Regions from separate parts of the Microbulbifer sp. ARAS458-1 genome, predicted to be linked through region 2. Evidence: predicted binding sites of a transcription regulator. Region 2 holds the regulator's gene; the other holds the start of a gene.
What was found. Region 2 encodes PhoB, which activates phosphate uptake and scavenging genes when phosphate is short. Its sites were predicted from a motif close to TGTCATAAANNTGTAACA; they were not measured.
Positions count from the first base shown of each region.

Region 1: AAFH99_RS10410 (porin) is a predicted target of PhoB. The motif match lies at 3,070-3,087, and genes of this name have one in related genera.

Region 1 is NZ_CP155838.1:2,527,427-2,536,975, reverse strand. It holds gene AAFH99_RS10420 (MotA/TolQ/ExbB proton channel family protein) at 1-284, opposite strand, end outside; gene AAFH99_RS10415 (DNA internalization-related competence protein ComEC/Rec2) at 418-2,958, opposite strand; gene AAFH99_RS10410 (porin) at 3,159-4,091, shown strand; gene AAFH99_RS10405 (M16 family metallopeptidase) at 4,301-7,255, shown strand; gene AAFH99_RS10400 (hypothetical protein) at 7,350-7,715, opposite strand; gene AAFH99_RS10395 (OsmC domain/YcaO domain-containing protein) at 7,878-9,549, opposite strand, start outside.
Region 2 is NZ_CP155838.1:748,684-758,232, reverse strand. It holds gene recG (ATP-dependent DNA helicase RecG) at 1-1,686, shown strand, start outside; gene AAFH99_RS03015 (hypothetical protein) at 1,909-2,619, shown strand; gene AAFH99_RS03010 (hypothetical protein) at 2,894-3,574, shown strand; gene AAFH99_RS03005 (dicarboxylate/amino acid:cation symporter) at 3,652-4,962, opposite strand; gene AAFH99_RS03000 (chorismate--pyruvate lyase family protein) at 5,320-5,895, shown strand; gene ubiA (4-hydroxybenzoate octaprenyltransferase) at 5,932-6,831, shown strand; gene phoB (phosphate regulon transcriptional regulator PhoB) at 6,962-7,666, shown strand; gene phoR (phosphate regulon sensor histidine kinase PhoR) at 7,965-9,284, shown strand; gene traF (conjugal transfer protein TraF) at 9,355-9,549, opposite strand, start outside.

The DNA.
Region 1 (9,549 bases), 1.8 Mb from region 2:
GCCTCCTGAATACTGTCCTTCATGACCTCACGGCCGTGCTTGGAATTGGACAGTCCCGCAGCAAAGATGCGCCCCAGCGGGCTGGAATCGCGCAGTTCCTTGATCTTCTCTGTGGTCAACTCGTTGTTTCGCAGACTGCCCCATACATCCCCCAACAGGGTCCGCGGCGCAATCTTGCGCTCATTCAGCGTCCACAGGCGCTCGATAAAGATGGCGATAACGGCAACGGAACAAAGCAGGATTGGCAGCATCAGCCAGCCGCCGGATTTGATGATTTCTAACACGTTTGTGCCCCAGACTGCGTACGGGATTCTTATGGTTTATCGAGAGCTTTACAGAGAAATCCCCTGCAAACTCCGGTGCCAGGCCGAGCCATTCGGCACTCGTTCAGCACTACAGCGCCAAACTCTACCACAGCTATTGGCGGTGGCTAAGTATCTGATTGTTATCTTTTTTGTCGCTGTGATGCTGATACCAAAAGCGCCCCCCCTGCCGCGCCCGTGTAATCTCCAGCCCACCAGTATCATCCCATTGGAACTGAATGGCTCCTTCCTGCGCGGTGTTGAAGAGAGTTGCACCGGCCGCCCGGTACCTCGCAGTCACATCCGGATGCGGATGTCCAAACCGGTGTTTGTAGCCGGCACTGAACACCACGAGGGACGGCTGCGCCCACGCGATCAGCGCCGCTGAGGAGGAGGTACGCGAGCCGTGGTGCGGTGCAATGAGAAGATCGACTGCCGGCAGATCGGGGTATAGCGCAGCCAATTGCATCTCTACCCGGCTGGGAATATCACCGGTTAGCAGGATACGCACATGATTCCACTGCAATAGACCGACGCAGCTGTGGTCATTCTCCTCACCATTCACCGATGTTGTGCGCGGCCACAACCAGTGAATTGAGAAACTGCCATATTGAGCGGTGTGCCCGGCGCGGCAAGAACGCGACCCAGGCTTCGCCAGCAAGCGCTGGCCGAGACTGCCCGGCGCGACCACATTATCCACCTCCAATTGCTCCAGCACCCCGCCTACACCACCGGCATGATCGCGATCCCCGTGACTGACAATTAGCGCATCGACCTTTTGCCGGCCCTGTGCCTGGAGGTAGGGCGCAACGATGCTCGAGCCCGCGCTCCACCCGCTAGCGGAACTCGCACCGGTATCAAAGATAACCGTATGCGCCCCGCTGACAGCGGTAACCGCAAGGCCCTGCCCCACATCCAGTACCGTCAGCTCGAAAGAGTCCGGCAGCGGCCGCTGCCAGCCGGTGCCGCCAACGGCAATGGCTGGAATCAAAAGCCAGCCAAGCCCCCGCCCCGGAACACCCGGCGGCATGACCAGCAGCACCCCACCAACGGCCGCCAGCAATATGACCCAGGGCCCGGGCACCGGGAGCACATACCAGCCGGGGGCAACTCGGTCTGCGGATTCGAGAAAGGCAACCAGCCAGCCCAACTGTAAGTCGGCCAGCGCCCATATTCCCGCCGCCAGCGGCTCCACTGGACACAGAGCACCCACCAGAATCAGAGGCAAGATCAACAGGCCAACCCAGGGAATCGCGAACAGGTTGACCACAAGCCCGCTCAGACTTACCCCATGAAAAATCAACACTGAGGGTATCAACATACCAATGACAATGGCCCATTGGCTGTGGACACCACTCACCAGCCAGGTACGCCACCTTGTACCGAGCGACAAGCAGCCTGTGGAGGGCATCGGCCGATCGTCTACCCGCACCCTGCCCTGAAAACGTAACAGCAAGGCGCCGACTGCGATAAACGACAGCCAGAATCCAGCATTGAGTACCGCCAGTGGCTGCCAGAACAGGATGCCACACAGGGCAAGCGCCAGCCCCAGGTGACCGTCAAACCGGCGCCGCAGAACGACTGCCCCCAGTGCCACCATCGCCATCACGAGTGCCCGCTGGGCAGACAGTGGAGCCCCGCTGATCAGCGTATAGGTCAACGCCGCGAATAACCCGGCGGCACCGCCCAGGTACACAGGATTGCCCGCCCGCATAGCGCCCAGCACAGCGGCGGTGCGCCCCAGAACGCCTCCAAATAAAAAGAAGCACCCGGCCACCATTCCCACGTGCAGCCCAGAGATCGCAAGCAGGTGCGCAGTACCCGTATTCTGGAGGAGCTTGCGGGTCGCCTCATCAATTCCGCTGCGGTCGCCCAGCAATAATGCACGCATCAGCGGCGCCTGTTTATACGCGAGCTCTTGTAGCTGTGCCCCGCTATCCAGGTGACTGCGCAGATCCTCCCGAATGCGGTTGAGGCCCGCACCGGCTCTGAGAAACAGCGGCTCGTTATCACGATCGCGCACGTAACCCGTGGCAAAAATATCCTGTTCGAGCAGCCAGGCTTCATAGTCGAAGGTATGGGGATTGACGCTACCACGGGGCTGTTTGACCCGCACTCGCATCCGCCAGCGACTGCCGGCCTCAAGACGCTCAGCGTCCGCCGGAGCCATCCGATACCAGCCGAGCTGTAAAATGCGGCCAACAAAGCGGGCATCTTCTCCATCAGTAACACGGGCGCGAAAGCGCGCATCCAGATACCCGACGGTGGCCGCCCGGGGCGCACCGAAAAAGGAAACCGCCGGCGCGGCTTGCGGCAGCGAAACCACTTCCAGTTCCAGGGTGTGGTCGGTACCGTGTAGTGACTCAGGTAGCCTCCGCTCCAGTGCCTGGTGGTTTGCCCACAGTGCCCAGCATGTCCCGAACAAGAATGGCAGGACGACTCTGAAGAGAAGCACAACTCGCCGGTTGACTGTAACGGGCCTTACGCCGCTCAGCATCAGTAGCAGAGTGACGGCAAGCAGGCCGAGCAGTGCTGCTCCAGCCACGGTCTGAGACCCGGGCAATTCCGGCCAGTAGGCAACCTGCCCAATGCCCGCTGCACAGGCCCATAGCCCCAACAAAATATTTGGTCGGTCGTCCAACCTGATCCCTGTCATCGACCCATGCCCCGTCCCTGTGGGAACTCCCCCCGCTTTCACTCCGATTTAACTGCCATACCTGTCACGTATAAAGCGCAGTAGTAACAATTTATTCACTTTATTTTCACATTTCACATCTTTGTAACATTTCCGCAGCAAACTGCGCGCAACTCAAGAACACACAGCGTTCATTTTTTACAAACATTACGAGAGCCCCCATGAAAAAGACCGCCATGTCGCTCGCGCTGGTTGCAGTACTTCCCTCTTTCGCCAACGCGGAAATCTTTGGCTTTTACGGTAAAGCCAACGCTTCCTTTCAGTCCAACGACGAAGGTGACGGCGCAACGACCGACGTAAAAAGCAATGCCTCTCGCCTCGGTGTAAAAGGCGAGCTGCCCCTGGACAGTGGTATCAAGGGCATCTACAAAATGGAATACCAGGTCAACATGGATGGCGAAGGTGACACCTTCACCCAGCGCAATATCTTTGCCGGCCTCGAAGGCGGCTTCGGCCAGGTCATCGGCGGTAAATTCGATACGCCGTTGAAGATTGCACAGAAGAAAGTAGATCTGTTCAACGACCTGGAAGGCGATATTAAAAGCCTGATCACCAAAAGCGACAACCGCGAATCCAACAATCTGCAGTACACCACTCCGTCATTTGGTGGCTTCCAAGTGGCAGCAGCGTACATCAGTAATAAAGAGGCCGAAATCCTCGACGACGAGGGTGCGCTGATCGACACCCGCGACAACGGTACTTCCGTTGCATTTGCGTACGATAACAACGGTGTCTACCTGGCCTACGCCTATGACATGGATGTAGAGGCCAATGACTGGAATGTTGCGCGTATGGTTGCGCAGTACAACTTTGGTAATGTGCAGGTCGGCGGGCTTTACGAAGAGCAGGAAAGAGCAGACAACAGTAAGCAGGACGGATGGATGACCTCTGTCGCTTACAAAATCAATAACTGGACCGCGAAAGCACAGTACGGCCAGTCTGATATCGTGAAAACCGATGGCGAAACATTCAGCCTTGGACTGGACTACAAGCTGTCCAAAGCTGCCAAGGTATTTACCTTCTACACCGATGAAACCGCCGCAGATAATTATGCGCGCAGCTACGTAGGCGTAGGCACAGAGTTCAAATTCTGATTCAGCAATCAGGCATGTTTTGAGGCGCCATACCGCTTCCATGCCCACCGCCACGCAAATGGGGTACTACCGACTGGTAGTGCCCCTTTTGTTAGGTTTCAACTGAAGAATAGCGCGTCACCCAACCGGGGACACCGGTACCGGTCGGGCACATTCCGCCAGCTGTGCTAGGATCGGAGATTCTGAAAATAAAAAGGTCTCCTACCATCATGCATCGCACAAAAATCGCACTGATTTTCGCATCCGCACTTCTGGTAGCCTGCAGCAAGGGCACCGATCCTGAACCCCCGCAGACCTCCGCCACCAGCGAAGCTTCTCCGGAGTCGGCTCAACAGGCCAGCTTGCCCGCCGGCATTACCCTGGTGGAAACCTTTGATGGCGATGGTGCCGAGATCGCCATCCCCTACAGCAAGTACAAACTCGACAACGGCCTCACCGTCGTCCTGCACGAAGACAATTCCGATCCACTGGTGCACGTGGACGTCACCTACCATGTAGGCTCGAACCGGGAAGATCCCGGCCGCTCCGGCTTCGCCCACTTCTTCGAGCATATGATGTTCCAGGGCTCGGTCAATGTGGCGGATGAGGAACACTTCCGCATCATCACTGAAGCCGGTGGTAGCATGAATGGCACCACCAACACAGACCGTACCAATTACTACCAGACGGTACCCGCCAATCAGTTGGAAACCGTACTGTGGCTGGAATCCGACCGCATGGGGGTATTCCTCGATGCGGTCACCCAGGAAAAATTTGAAGTCCAGCGCGCAACGGTGAAGAACGAGCGTGGTCAACGGGTGGACAACCGCCCTTACGGCCGCGCCCTGGAAACCATGTATGCCACCACCTACCCGGATGGTCACCCCTACTCCTGGCCGGTGATCGGGTGGATGGAGGATCTCGATCGCGCCGACCTCAACGACCTGAAACGCTTCTTCCTGCGCTGGTATGGTCCCAATAACGCCGTGCTCACCATCGGTGGTGACGTGGACAAAGCCAAAACCCTGGAATGGGTGGCCAAGTACTTCGGCCCCATCCCCGCCGGCCCGGAAGTGGAAAACCTGCCGAAACAACCGGCCAAACTCGATGCGGATCGCTACGTCACCCTGGAAGATAATATCCACCTGCCCGCTCTGGCGATGATGGTACCTACGGTTTACTACGGCCATGAGGACGAGCCGGCACTGGATGCCGCCGCCGCGATTCTCGGTCAGGGCCAGGACTCCATGCTATATCAGCGCCTGGTACAAACCGGTCGCGCCGTGTCCGCGAGTGTCAGCCATTCCTGCAAGGAACTGGCCTGTGAGATGTGGTTTATCGTCATCCAGAACCCCGCCTCCGGTGAAACCCTGGCGGAAATGGAACAGGCAGTACGCGACACCCTCACCGAATTTGCCAGTCGTGGCGTGACCGAGGATGACCTGGTGAAATTCAAGGCCGGCTATGAATCCAGTCGCGTATTTGGCCTGCAATCCGTCTCTGGCAAGGTTTCGACCCTCGCCGCCTTTGAGACTTTTACTGGCAGCCCCAAAGGCATCGACGAAGAGATCAAAGCCTACCTGTCCGTCGCCACCGACGACGTCACCCGAGTGTTTGAAGAGTACATCGCCAAGCAGCCTGCCGTGCTACTGAGTGTGGTACCTAACGGCAAACCGGAAATGGCCGCGGCCGAACAGAATTACCAGTGGAAGCGCACCATCCCGGAGACCTACGGTGATGACGGAGAAGCCCTCGCCCTGCGCCCCGTAAAAGACACCTTCGATCGCAGTGTACAGCCAACTCCCGGGGTAAACCCGCAAGTGGAACTGCCCGAGATTCAGGATGGAAAACTGGAAAATGGTGTTCGCCTGCTGGCGGTAACCAATGACGAGACGCCAACCGTTACCGTGCGTGCGGTATTTGATTTTGGTCAACGGGATGAGCCCCGTGGAAAAGCCGGCCTCACCTCGCTGATGACCTCACTGATGAGCGAGGCCACCACCGAGCGCAGTGCCGCCGAGTTTACCGAAGCCCTGAAGCGCCTGGGTGCCAGTGTCAGCGTCAATAGTGGTCAATACGAGACCACTGTGACCCTGAATGTTCTGGCCAAGCATCTGGATACCGCAGTGCCTCTGATGATGGAGCGCATACTCAAGCCGGCATTTAGTGAAGAAGACTTTAACCGCATCAAGCAACAGACCATTGAAGGCCTGCAACAAGCCCGCAAAACCCCTCAAGGGCTGGCAACCCGAGCGGTTGGTGCGGTAATGCGCGGTGCCGAACACCCACTCAGTTTCCCGGATGCCGGCCTGCCGGACACTGTCGAGCAGATTACCCTGAATGATGTCAAGCAGTACTACAAGGCCCACTTTCCCGCCCACCTGAGTGGAGTTACCGTCAGCACCAGTGTGCCGCACGAGAAGATCATCAAGTCTCTGGAAGGGCTGGCAAAGCTAAAAACCGCACAACCGGTACGCCCGGCCATCGCGTTGCAGAAACCGGAAATCAACGGTCGCACCGTCTACCTGGTAAACAAAGAAGGCGCGGCACAGTCCAGCCTGCGCGTTGCCCAGCATGGCCTGCCCTACGATGCCCTGGGTGATTACTACCTGGCCTACCTCGGCAACTTCCCGCTGGGTGGCAACTTCAACAGCCGCATTAACCTCAACCTGCGCGAAGACAAAGGCTACACCTACGGCGCCCGCTCGTACCTGATTGGAGAGCCGCAGGAAGGCCAATACATGATGAGCTCAGAGGTGAAGAAGGAAACAACCGCAGATGCCCTGCACGAAGTAATCAAAGAGTTTGCAAAGTATGACAGCGAAGGCATGACCGAAAGCGAGTTCAATTATCTCCGTTCCGCCATCGGCCAACAGGAAGCACGCAAGTACGAAACCCCGGGCGACAAGCTCAGCCTGCTGAACAACATCCTGCGCTACGACCTGCCACTGGACTACCGCTCTCAGCAAGGCGCCATGCTCAAAGAGACCGACCGCAAAACCCTGAACAAGGTCATTACTGGCTTGCTCGAACCTGAGAATATGGCGATTGTGGTGGTTGGCGATGCGGCCAATATTCGCGAAAGCATCGCGGAATTGGGCATGCCGATTGTGGAATTGGATGAGGATGGGTATGCGATCAAGCCGGAAAAGTCGTCTTCGGAAACTGATTCCGCCAGCCGCTAACTTAATACTCACTAGGTCAACATGTAAAAAGCCCGCCATTTGGCGGGCTTTTTATTGCAAACTTACAAGCAAACCAATTTCGATTCCGGCTCCATTAGCCATTTTCATCCTCTGGCTCTTCATAAACTTTGACCTTCACTGATTCTGGTCGCTTGCACACACACACATTTCCTGCAGACGAACACACAAGCACCAATGGCTCGGTACATTGCGATGGAACTTGTACGGGACTGTTCTCAGTTTTTGGCAGCCCATCAGGAAACACGACCGACTTGACGACCATTGCATCAGTTATGGCGCCAATCTTCATAAAATCGTTTGAACGAGGTTTCTTGTCGGGCCAAGATTTCCCTTCGTTGACATGTTCATGAAGTTTCGAGTCGACCGCCGCCCCAACTAGCGTACAACCACTAGCGATCACTGCGACCAGTAACACCAGCAATTTACACGAACCTTTCATACGATATCCCTTCAATCGGAGAAAAAGGCCAATACGAGAGTATTCGCCTCAAATTTTTCTACATATATAGCTCAGTTGGTTCCACCTGAACCCTGTATCCACATACCATTCGGGAGCAGACGTACAATTAGTGGGAACGACACACCGCCTATGAGAAACAAGTCAACAAACGCCTTTAGCCGCCCGAGCAGCATGTAATTTCTTGTAACTCTCAATCAAGCGCAGATGCTTGTCCAATCCTTCCAGCTGCATATTCGTCGGCGTCAGACCATAAAAACGCAGGCTGCCATCGACTGAGCCCACCACCGCATCCATGGTGGCCTCACCAAACATCCGGTTCAGGTTATAGCGATAATCTTCCAACGCCAGATCCTCATCCAGCGCAATCTCCAGCACCGCTTGCACCGCACGATAGAACAACCCGCGTTCAACGGTATTGTCGTTGTACTGCAGGAAGGTCTCCACCAGCTCCAGCGCTTCTTCATGACGCTGCAGGGCGAGGTAAATGAGCAGCTTCAGCTCCAGAACGGTGAGCTGACCCCAGACGGTGTTCTCATCAAATTCCACACCAATCAGCGTAATGATGGTCTCGTAGTTGTCGATCTGGCTCTCTTCCAGTCGTTCAACCAGTTCCTCCAGCGCGTCATCTTCCAACCGGTGCAGGTTGAGAATGTCTTCGCGGTAGTCCAGTGCCTTGTTGGTGTTATCCCAGATCAGGTCTTCTACCGGATAAACCTCGGAATAGCCGGGTACGAGAATACGACAGGCCGATGCACCCAGGTCATCGTAAGTGGCCATATAGACCTCCTTGCCCATGTCTTCCAGGATTGCGAACAGGCGTTCCGCCTCGGCCTGGTTGGTATCTCCGTGATCGCCGGACTTGGTTTTCGGAGTAAAGTCCCACTCAACAAATGCATAATCGGATTTGGCGCTGAAGAAACGCCAGGAAACCACACCGGTGGAATCGATAAAATGCTCGACAAAGTTGTGCGGCTCGGTCACCGCCAGGCTATTGAAGGTCGGCGGTGGTACGTCGTTCAGACCTTCAAAGCTGCGGCCCTGCATCAGTTCGGTCAGACTGCGCTCCAGTGCCACATGCAGGCTCGGGTGCGCACCGAAGGACGCAAACACGCCGCCAGTGCGCGGATTCATCAGGGTCACGCACATCACCGGGAACTTGCCGCCGAGAGAGGCGTCTTTTACCAGAATCGGGAAGCCCTGCTTTTCCAGCTCTTCAATACCTTCGAGAATATCCGGGTACTTTTGCAGAATCTCTTTAGGTACATCCGGCAGCGCAATTTCCTGCTCCAGAATTTCCTTTTTCACCGCCCGCTCGAAGATTTCTGACAGGCACTGTACCTGGGCTTCCGCCAGAGTATTACCGGCACTCATACCATTACTAAGAAACAGGTTTTCGATCAGGTTGGACGGGAAATACACCGACTCACCGTCGGACTTGCGCACAAACGGCAGGGAACAGATACCGCGGTCGGCACGACCAGAATTGGTATCAACCAGGTTAGAACCGCCCAGCTCCCCTTCCGGATCGTAAATCGCCCGGGTGTAGTCATCGAGAATGCCCGCAGGCAAGGCGTCGTCGTCTTCCAGTGCAAACCACTTTTCATTCGGGTAGTGCACGAACTCGGCATCGGCGAGTTCCTCGCCAAAGAACTGATCGTTGTAAAAGAAATTGCAGCTCAATCGCTCAATAAATTCGCCCAGCGCAGAACACAGAGCGCTCTCTTTTGTCGCTCCTTTACCATTGGTAAAACACATGGGCGAGGCTGCGTCGCGGATATGCAGAGACCAGACGTGGGGCACGATATTACGCCAG
Region 2 (9,549 bases):
AATATTTCGCCAACCGCGCAAACTCTCACCCCCATTTATCCCCTGACGGAAGGTCTGGGGCAGGGGCGCCTGCGCGCCCTGATCGGTCAGGGACTTGGCTGGCTCGCCGACGGCAATGTCACCGAACTGCTGCCCGCAGACCTGCTTCCGCGCGCACTGCAGATGCCACTGGCCGGTGCGCTGATGTACCTGCACCAGCCGCCGGCGGACGCCGATCTGTCGCAACTGGCCGAAGGGCAGCACCCGGCACAACAGCGCCTAGCCCTGGAAGAACTGCTGGCCCACCACCTGAGCCTGCTGGAACTGCGCCGCAGCGCGTCGAAGGTAAACGCACCACCGCTGTCCGCGAATGCGGCACTGGATCGAGACTTTCTCGCGCGGCTACCGTTTGCGCCCACCAACGCGCAGCGGCGGGTGGGCGGCGAGATCGCCGAAGACCTGGCCAAAAGTACGCCGATGATGCGGCTGTTACAGGGCGATGTGGGCGCGGGCAAAACCCTGGTCGCGGCGCGCGCCGCGCTGCAGGCCATCGGCGCCGGCCACCAATGCGCGGTGATGGCGCCGACGGAAATTCTCGCCGAGCAGCACCGCATCAACTTCAGCGGCTGGCTGGAGCCTCTCGGTATTACCGTGGCCTGGCTTACCGGCAGTATGAAAGTATCGGAAAGACGCGCGCAGCTGGCCGCAATCAGAAGTGGCGAAGCCCAGTTGGTAGTAGGTACTCACGCACTGTTTCAGGAAGGTGTGGCGTTCCACCGCCTGGCCCTGGTGATCATCGATGAACAGCACCGCTTCGGCGTGGCCCAGCGACTGCAGTTGCGCGAAAAAGGTTCGGTTGAAGGTGCTACCGGTGAACAACAGCGCACACAACCCCACCAGCTGATCATGACCGCCACCCCGATCCCGCGCACCCTCGCCATGTCTGCATTCGCCGACCTGGACTGCTCGGTGATCGATGAACTGCCGCCTGGGCGCCAGCCCATCAACACCGTGGCCATCTCCAACGAGCGCCGCTACGACGTGATGGCGCGGGTGCACAGCGCAGTGCAGGAAGGGCGCCAGGCGTATTGGGTATGTACCCTCATCGAGGAATCGGAAACCCTGCAGGCCCAGGCCGCCGAATCCACCGCCGAGGAACTGGCAGACACTCTGAACGGAGTGCGCGTGGCACTGGTACACGGACGCATGAAGCCGGCAGAGAAAGACCAGGTGATGAAGGCCTTCAAGGCCGGTGAGGTGGATCTGCTGGTGGCCACCACGGTAATCGAGGTAGGCGTGGATGTACCCAATGCCAGTTTGATGATTATCGAGAACCCGGAGCGCCTGGGCCTCGCTCAACTGCATCAGTTAAGAGGTCGGGTTGGGCGGGGCAGTATCGCCAGCCACTGCGTACTGATGTACTCCACCCCGCTGTCTGCAAATGGCCGCGCCCGTCTGGAAGCACTGCGCAATCACGCGGATGGTTTTGCCATCGCCGAGGAAGACCTGCGCCTACGCGGTCCCGGAGAGATTCTCGGTACTCGTCAGACCGGCGAGATCCAGCATCGTATCGCCGACCTGCAGCGCGATGCCCACCTGCTACCTCAGGTACAGAAAATCGCCGCGGCACCACAACTAACCGCAGAGTCCCGCGCGGCCCTGGTACGCCGCTGGTTACACAACAAGCCCCGCTTCGCCGAAGCCTGAACCCGGCCGCCCCCGGCTCTCGCACAGGTCGCACTTCCCCCGGTTTTTGAGAACCGCCGCGCGCAAAACGCGGTGCCCCCATATGACTGAGACCATCTGGTCACATCGGGTCACTAATATTTTTGCGCTCCGGCCCCGGCAATGGCAGCCTGCGCCTACTAATAGGTTGCAACAACAGCTAACAGGCGGCCGACCGCCCCCACAGCAATCAGGAAACTCCCGGTGACCAGTTTTCTCCGCCCACGCCACTTAAATCTCCGCCGCAGCCTCAGCGCCATTGCAGTCCTGCTGGGTGCCGCATTGATGCACACATCGACACACGCGCAGGGTTTTTTCGGCGGTAGCGACGAACCTATCCCCCACCTCACCCTCGCCCGCACCGAAGTAGCCGCAGAGGTACCCACCCCACTGGTTGGCAATGATTTTGAAAGCATGCTCGCGCAGGCGACCAACAGTGGCACCCTGAGCGCGGCCAAAGAAACCGCGAACCGGGAGTTCGCCGACTACCTACGCGCCCGCCTGGATGGCGCCCTGCGCGAATTCTTCGCCGATGAAGACATCCCTCTGTACAGCGACAACAACTCGCTCATTCTGTACAACTTCATCGATATTTCCGTGGTGAAGCGATTAAGCGGCCTGAAAAACAGTGGCGATTACGAAATCGAAAGGGGCAGCCTGAGCGCCAGTGGTGACTACCACCTGCGCCTGCAGGCACCCGGGGAGCGGTTGCTGGTGGAGAGACGTGTCGACATTGCCGATCTGCGCCTGAAGGGTAAGTACCAGATCAAAACCTCACTACGCGGCGATGCCGGGGAAGACAACACCACCGAAGAATTGCGTCAGATGGCAGACCAGCTGGTTAAGCGCGTCATCGACCACATCGAAGACGACCTGGAAGCCGACGCTCTGCGCGAACTGCAGCACCGCAGCTGACGACTTTCTCGCGTCACCGCACCGGTGGCGCCTCCAGCACTGCCCATACAGCTCACTGCTAATTCACTCCCCCGTTGCCCGCCGCGACCCACCTCACACAACTGACTACTACTGACGCACAAGTCACCGAAATTTTTTGCTCTCTGCACCGATAAGTGGCAGCCTGTGACAGACGTCTAAAAATGATAGAGCGGATTCATCCGCCACAGAGCGCCCCATCAAACAGCGCCGATAAAAATTATCCCGGTATAAAAATCAAAACAGGGAGCGATGCATGAGAACCCAAGGACTCCGTCGGCTATTCGCCGCCGGTATGGTTAGCCTTGCGCTATCCACCAGTACCAGTGCCCAAGACAGCTTCTGGGGTGGCGATGACCACACCCCCAGCCTGGCCATAGCAGCCACTGAAATTCAACTCGATGTACCCATGCCGGTATCCAGTGGCGATATGCAGCTGATGCTTGCACTGGCTGGCAATGGCGGCGGTCTTGCGGACCTGAAAAAAGAAGCCATCCGCAATTACACCCAGCATATCCACAGCGAGCTGGCGCGTGTTCTGTACGGATATCTGGAGGATGAAGAGGTACCGCTGGTTGCGGAAAATGGCCTGCTCCAGCTGCAGAACAAACTCAACCTCAAGGTGATCAAACACCTGAGTGCCATGAAACCGAAAGGCGATCACGATCTTGAGCAGGGCAATGTGACCCTGAAGGGTGAATTCCGCTACATCCTGAGCAATCGCAGTGGAACCGCACTGCGCGAACAGCGCGTCAGTATCGACGACATGAAAATCACCGAGAAGTACCGGGTGCGCACCTATCACGACAATCGCGCCGGCGAAGACACCACCGAAGCGGCCATCAAGGAAGCCCTCACCGAAATGGTTGAAGAGCTGGTGGAGGCGATGGAGGACAATCTCGAGGCGGATGAATTGCGGGATATGGCCGCACTCTAGACCCCCTCCGACCGAACTGAAAAGGGCGAGCCGCACCAGCGGCTCGCCCTCTATTTATCTCGACTGACTTAAAGAAATCAGGCCGAAGAAGAGCTTCCTTCCCCGTTTGTCACGACGCTGTTGTAATTGTCGTCATTGAACGTATTTACATCCAGTGCACCCTCGCTGTTGGCCACAATGGTGCTCACCACCGAGTCACCGGTAATGTTCACCGCCGTGCGCACCATATCCAGCAGGCGATCCACGCCCATCACAATGGCAATGCCTTCCACCGGCAGGCCCACCTGACTCAGTACCATCGCCAGCATGATCAGGCCAACACCCGGCACACCGGCAGTACCCACAGATGCGAGCGTCGCAGTCAGGATTACCGTCAAGTAACCCATCAGGCCAATCTCGATACCGTACAGCTGAGAGATAAACACCGTCGCCACACCCTGCATGATCGCTGTGCCATCCATATTGATGGTCGCCCCCAGCGGAACAGTGAATGACGCAATCTTGTTATCCACACCCAGACGCTTTTCCACCGTCTGCAGGGTAACCGGAATCGTCGCCGCAGAAGACGCGGTACTGAATGCAAATGCCATCGCCGGGCGCATTTTCTTCAGTAACTTGACTGGATTCAAACCAGACAGCAACTTCAACAAAAGCGGGTATACCCCAAAAGCGTGAATCAGCAGCGCCAGCAGCACCACGCCAAAATACTTCGCCAGTGTCGGAATGGCATCTAGACCCAGCAGCGCAATCTTGTTCACCAACAGCGCAAACACCCCGTAAGGCGCAAACACCATCAGCACACCCACCATCCTCAGGATGACCTCGTTCAGATCATTAAAGAACGCCGCCACCCGCTGTCCCGGCTTGCCGCTGCGGGAAATCGCGTAACCCAACAGCAGGGCAAACACGATGATCTGCAGCATGTTGCCTTCTGCCATCGCCATTACCGGATTGGTCGGGAAAATATTTACCAGTACATCAGACAGGGGAGGGGATTCTTTCGCTTCGAACTGCGCATCCCCCGCCAGGTACTCCATACCCACACCGGGCTGAATCACCAGCGCCAATAGCAGCGCCAGGGAAATGGCCACGGCCGTCGTGCACAAGTAAAGCAGCAGTGTTTTCCCCGCCAACACCCCAACCCGGCTACCCTCAGACAGCGCACAGGCACCACAAATCAGCGATACCAGCACCAGCGGTACTACCATCAACTTCAGCGACGCAATGAAAATCCGCCCGATGATGTCGAACAGACCATTGGTGAGGTAGTTGTTGATAAATTCGGTAACCGTCGCACCCAACACCTGACTGGAGTTGAGTACATTGAACAACAGGCCAAGCAAGATCCCCGTGATCATGGCCAGTACGATTTTTTTGGTAAGCCCCATGGTCCGTCCTGTTTTTGCATCTACCTTTCAAATGGCAGATTTTCTGATCGTTTTCAGCGCTAATTATATTCGGGCGAAGGTGGTGATACCGGGTACAGTCTTGTGAGACCTTCAAAAACAGGATGTTTTTGCAGAGCCCCCATGGATGGATTCACGGGGGGCCGCCTAGGTCGTGTCTCACAAGACTGTGCCCGGTAGCGCCACCGCCACCGGGTTTGTTCAGAGCCTCTTATCTGGGTAAAGGCAGTGCGCCACTATATCCACCCCACCCCCAAGGGGCAAAGCGAGTTCCCCTGAAACCCTCGTCAGGTACAATGCGGTTAATTCAAACCAGCATAACCCCGCGCGGAGTCTGCGTTGTACCACTCCCCCTTTGAGGCCATCGGCGACTGGCACCCACAACCCCTCGAAAGCTTGCACGGCCACACCCCGCCGGACCACCTCCTGCCCTGGCTGCAACACAAAGGGTCCCTCACCGCCGCCCTCAAACACCTGAGCCACGGCGAGTTTAGCGTACAAATACTCAACCAGGGTTGGCACATCCCCAACCTCGAAGAGCGCCGCGCCCTCAACCTCAAGGAACGCACCCGCGCCCTGATCCGCGAAGTCCTGCTCTACGGCAGCGACACCCAGCCCTGGGTCTACGCCCGCAGCGTCCTCCCCGAGCGTACCCTCGCCGGGAAATCCCGCTACCTGCGCAGCCTCGACAACCGCCCCCTGGGCGAGCTCCTGTTCAGCCAGCCGGACATCCGCCGCGGCCCCATCGTCCTCAACCGGCTCAAACGCAACTCCCAGTGCCAGCTGGCAGAGCTGGACCAGAGCGAAGCCCATGCCTGGGGCCGCCGCTCCACCTTCTGGCTGCACGACAAACCTCTGCTGGTTGCAGAGACCTTCCTCAGCGGGTTCAATCCCCACAAACCGCCAATGACCTAGTGCCCTGAAGAAACGGGAAAGAATACGGGAACTGCCATGCAAGCCATTCGCCAACAAGTCCAGCAGCGCTTCGCGCAGCACTGGCCCAGCGTACAGCCCTACTGGCAACTGGCGCGACTGGACAGGCCCATCGGCTCACTGCTGTTGCTGTGGCCAACCTGGGCCGCACTGTGGATTGCCGCCAAAGGCTGGCCGGGGCTGCACCTGTTTGTGGTGTTTACCCTGGGTGTAATTCTTACCCGCGCCGCCGGCTGTGCCATCAATGACTTCGCCGACCGCGAGATCGACGGCCACGTAAAGCGCACCAGCCAGCGTCCCCTGGCCACTGGCGCCGCCACCCCAAAAGGCGCACTGATGCTGTTCGCCGGCCTGATGCTGCTGGCATTTCTGCTGGTGCTCACCACCAACAAACTGACCATTTTGCTGTCACTGCCGGCGCTGGTGCTGGCCTTCTGCTATCCCTTCGCCAAACGCTACACCCATTTGCCACAGGTGGTACTGGGTGCGGCGTTCAGTATGGGAATCCCTATGGCATTTGCCGCGGTCACCAACGCGGTGCCGGCGGTAGCCTGGGTGCTGTTTACCGCAAACCTGCTTTGGACCGTGGCCTACGATACCTTTTATGCCATGGTTGACCGGGACGACGATCTGAAGATCGGGGTGAAATCCACAGCCATCCTGTTCGGCGATATGGACCGGGCGATGACCGGCTGCCTGCAGGGCATGGTGATTCTGGCCTTACTGATGCTGGGAGGGCGCGCGGAGCTCGGTACGCTGTATTACTGCGGGGTTGCGGCGGCGGGCGGGCTATTTTGCTATCAGCAGTGGCTGATTCGCGATCGGCAACGGGAACCCTGCTTCAAGGCATTTCTCAATAACAACTGGGTCGGAATGGCAATTTTCCTGGGTATTTTTTCTCATTATCTGTGGAATTAGGCGCAAGCGGCCACCCGCAAACCGGGCTTCCCGTACGGCTGTCATATTTTTGTCACTAAAGTGACGTTAAATGGCCACTCTAGAATAGTCAGTTAAATGACAATCACTTCAGTTAGGGTATGGCAGGCAGATGCACAGCAAGACGATCCTCATAGTCGACGACGAAGCCCCGGTGCGGGATATGTTACGGGTAGCTCTGGAAATGGCGGATTACCGTTGTCTTGAGGCGGAAAATGCCCAGGCGGCCCACGCGCTGGTAATCGATGAAAAGCCGGATCTGATTCTGTTGGACTGGATGCTGCCGGATGTTTCCGGTGTTGAGCTGGCCCGCCGCCTGAAGCGGGATGAACTGACTTCTTCGCTGCCGATCATCATGCTTACCGCTAAGGGTGAGGAAGACCACAAGATCAAGGGTCTGGAGACCGGTGCGGACGATTACATTACCAAGCCGTTTTCACCCCGCGAGCTGGTAGCGCGCCTGAAGGCGGTGTTGCGCCGCGCGGGCCCGAGCACGCCGGAGGAGCCGCTGACCGCGGGTGGCCTGGTGCTGGATCCGATCAGCCACCGGGTGACGATCAATGGCAATCCGGTGGATATGGGCCCGACCGAGTTCCGCCTGCTGACGTTTTTCCTGAGTCATCAGGAGCGCGCTTACACCCGTACCCAGTTGCTGGACCATGTTTGGGGGGGCAACGTGTATGTTGAGGAGCGCACCGTGGATGTTCACATCCGTCGCCTGCGCAAAGCCCTGACCGTCGATGGCCACGAGCGCTACATCCAGACCGTGCGCGGCACCGGCTACCGCTTTTCTGTACAGACCGCGGAAAGGGTGTAACCTACACCCAAGAATTGTAGAGGGCTCCGTAGCGGGTCCTGTGGCGGTCGAGCCCCGGGTATAAGTTTTTGAAAAAATTGTCGGGAGCAATTTTCAGCAGCTTTAGCTGCCCGTAGGGCTGAGCACAGGGATGTGCTCAGCTAAACCGCTGTGAATACTTCCCTGTACGCTGCGTCGGCGACATCCCTGTCGCCGACGCTTTCAAAAACGCTTACCCGGCACTCGACCTTCGCTTAGAACCTCGGTAGTTTTTCCAGTTACCGGGTTTACCTACCTGAAACAAGATGGCCAAACCATCATGCTCGATCGCAGTATTGGCGAGTTTTCCCGCTTTATCATTATCGCCCTCGGCACCACCATTCTCGGTTTTGCCAGCGGCCACTGGTGGCTGGCGCTGTGCGCTGGTCTTGCCGCCTATGTTTTCTGGTTGCTGTGGCAACAAAATCAATTTGATCGCTGGCTCGCCAACGGCCGCCGCGGCCCGGCGCCGACGAATTTTGGCGTGTGGGGGGATATCACCGACGATTTCTACCGCATGCAGCGCCGTCACCGCAAAGAGAAGCAGAAGCTGCACGCGATGCTGCGGCGGGTTCAGGACAGCACCAGTGCATTGCGCGAGGGTATTGTGGCGCTGGAGGACGATGGCAATCTGGCGTGGTGGAATCCGGCCGCCGGGCAAATGTTGCGTTTACAGACGGACGATGCAGGCCAGCCACTGGTCAATTTTGTGCGCGACCCGCGTTTTGTCGAGCATATGTACGAGCGTATGGGTGGCGGCAAGCGGGCGAATCAGCAGCCGATCACGCTGCCGGCACCGGGGGATGATTCACGGATTCTACAAGTGGAGGTGACGCGCTTCGGCCAGGATGAGGCGCTGGTGATTGTGCGGGATATTACCCGGCTGCATAACCTGGAGCAGATGCGGCGGGATTTCGTGGCGAATGTTTCCCATGAGCTGCGCACGCCGCTGACGGTGATCGCCGGTTACCTGGAGACGCTGCAGATGAGTGGCCAGGCGCCGCGCAATTGGGACAGACCCCTGGGGCAGATGAGTGAGCAGACGGTGCGTATGACCAGTCTGGTCAACGATCTGCTGCTGCTGGCGCGGCTGGAGACATCCGAACGCGACAGTGGGCGCGACCAGGTTTCGGTGCGCGAGCTGATGGAGCGGGTGGCTGGCGAGGCCCGCTCACTGAGTGGCGAGCGCCACGTGATTTCCGTAGCCTGCGATGAGGATTGCACGATTACCGGCGACGCCGGCGAGCTGCACAGTGCTTTCGCCAACCTGGCGTTCAACGCGGTGAAGTACAGCCCGGATGGCGGGCCGATTGAGCTGCGCTGGCGCACTGATGCCAGCGGCGGGCATTTTTCGGTGAAGGACTCCGGTATCGGTATAGACCCGATGCATATTCCGCGCCTGACGGAACGCTTCTACCGGGTGGACGCCGGTCGCTCCCGCGAGAGTGGCGGCACCGGTCTGGGTCTGGCAATCGTGAAGCACGTGTTGCTGCGCCACAGCGCAAATATGAGTGTCACCAGTGTACCCGGCCGCGGCAGTACTTTTACTCTGAACTTCCCCACCCAGAAGCTGACCCAGGTCAGTTCTGAGGCGAGTTAATAAAGTAATCAAACAGAAAGGGGCCAGCAGGCCCCTTTTTTATTTTTGCCTGTTTATCAGCAGCGGAGTCTTACAGCTCCATACCAAACTGCAGCGCCGCACCCAGGGTGTCCCCTGAGGATTTGATCGCCGACAGATGGAAGTGCAACACATCGAATGGGCTGAATCCGATACCTGCGGTCAGTGCGCCATCGTAAGTGTCCTTGAGGTCGTGGCGGTAACCCACCCGCAGCTGCACCCAGTCGAACAGGTCCGCTTCCGCGCC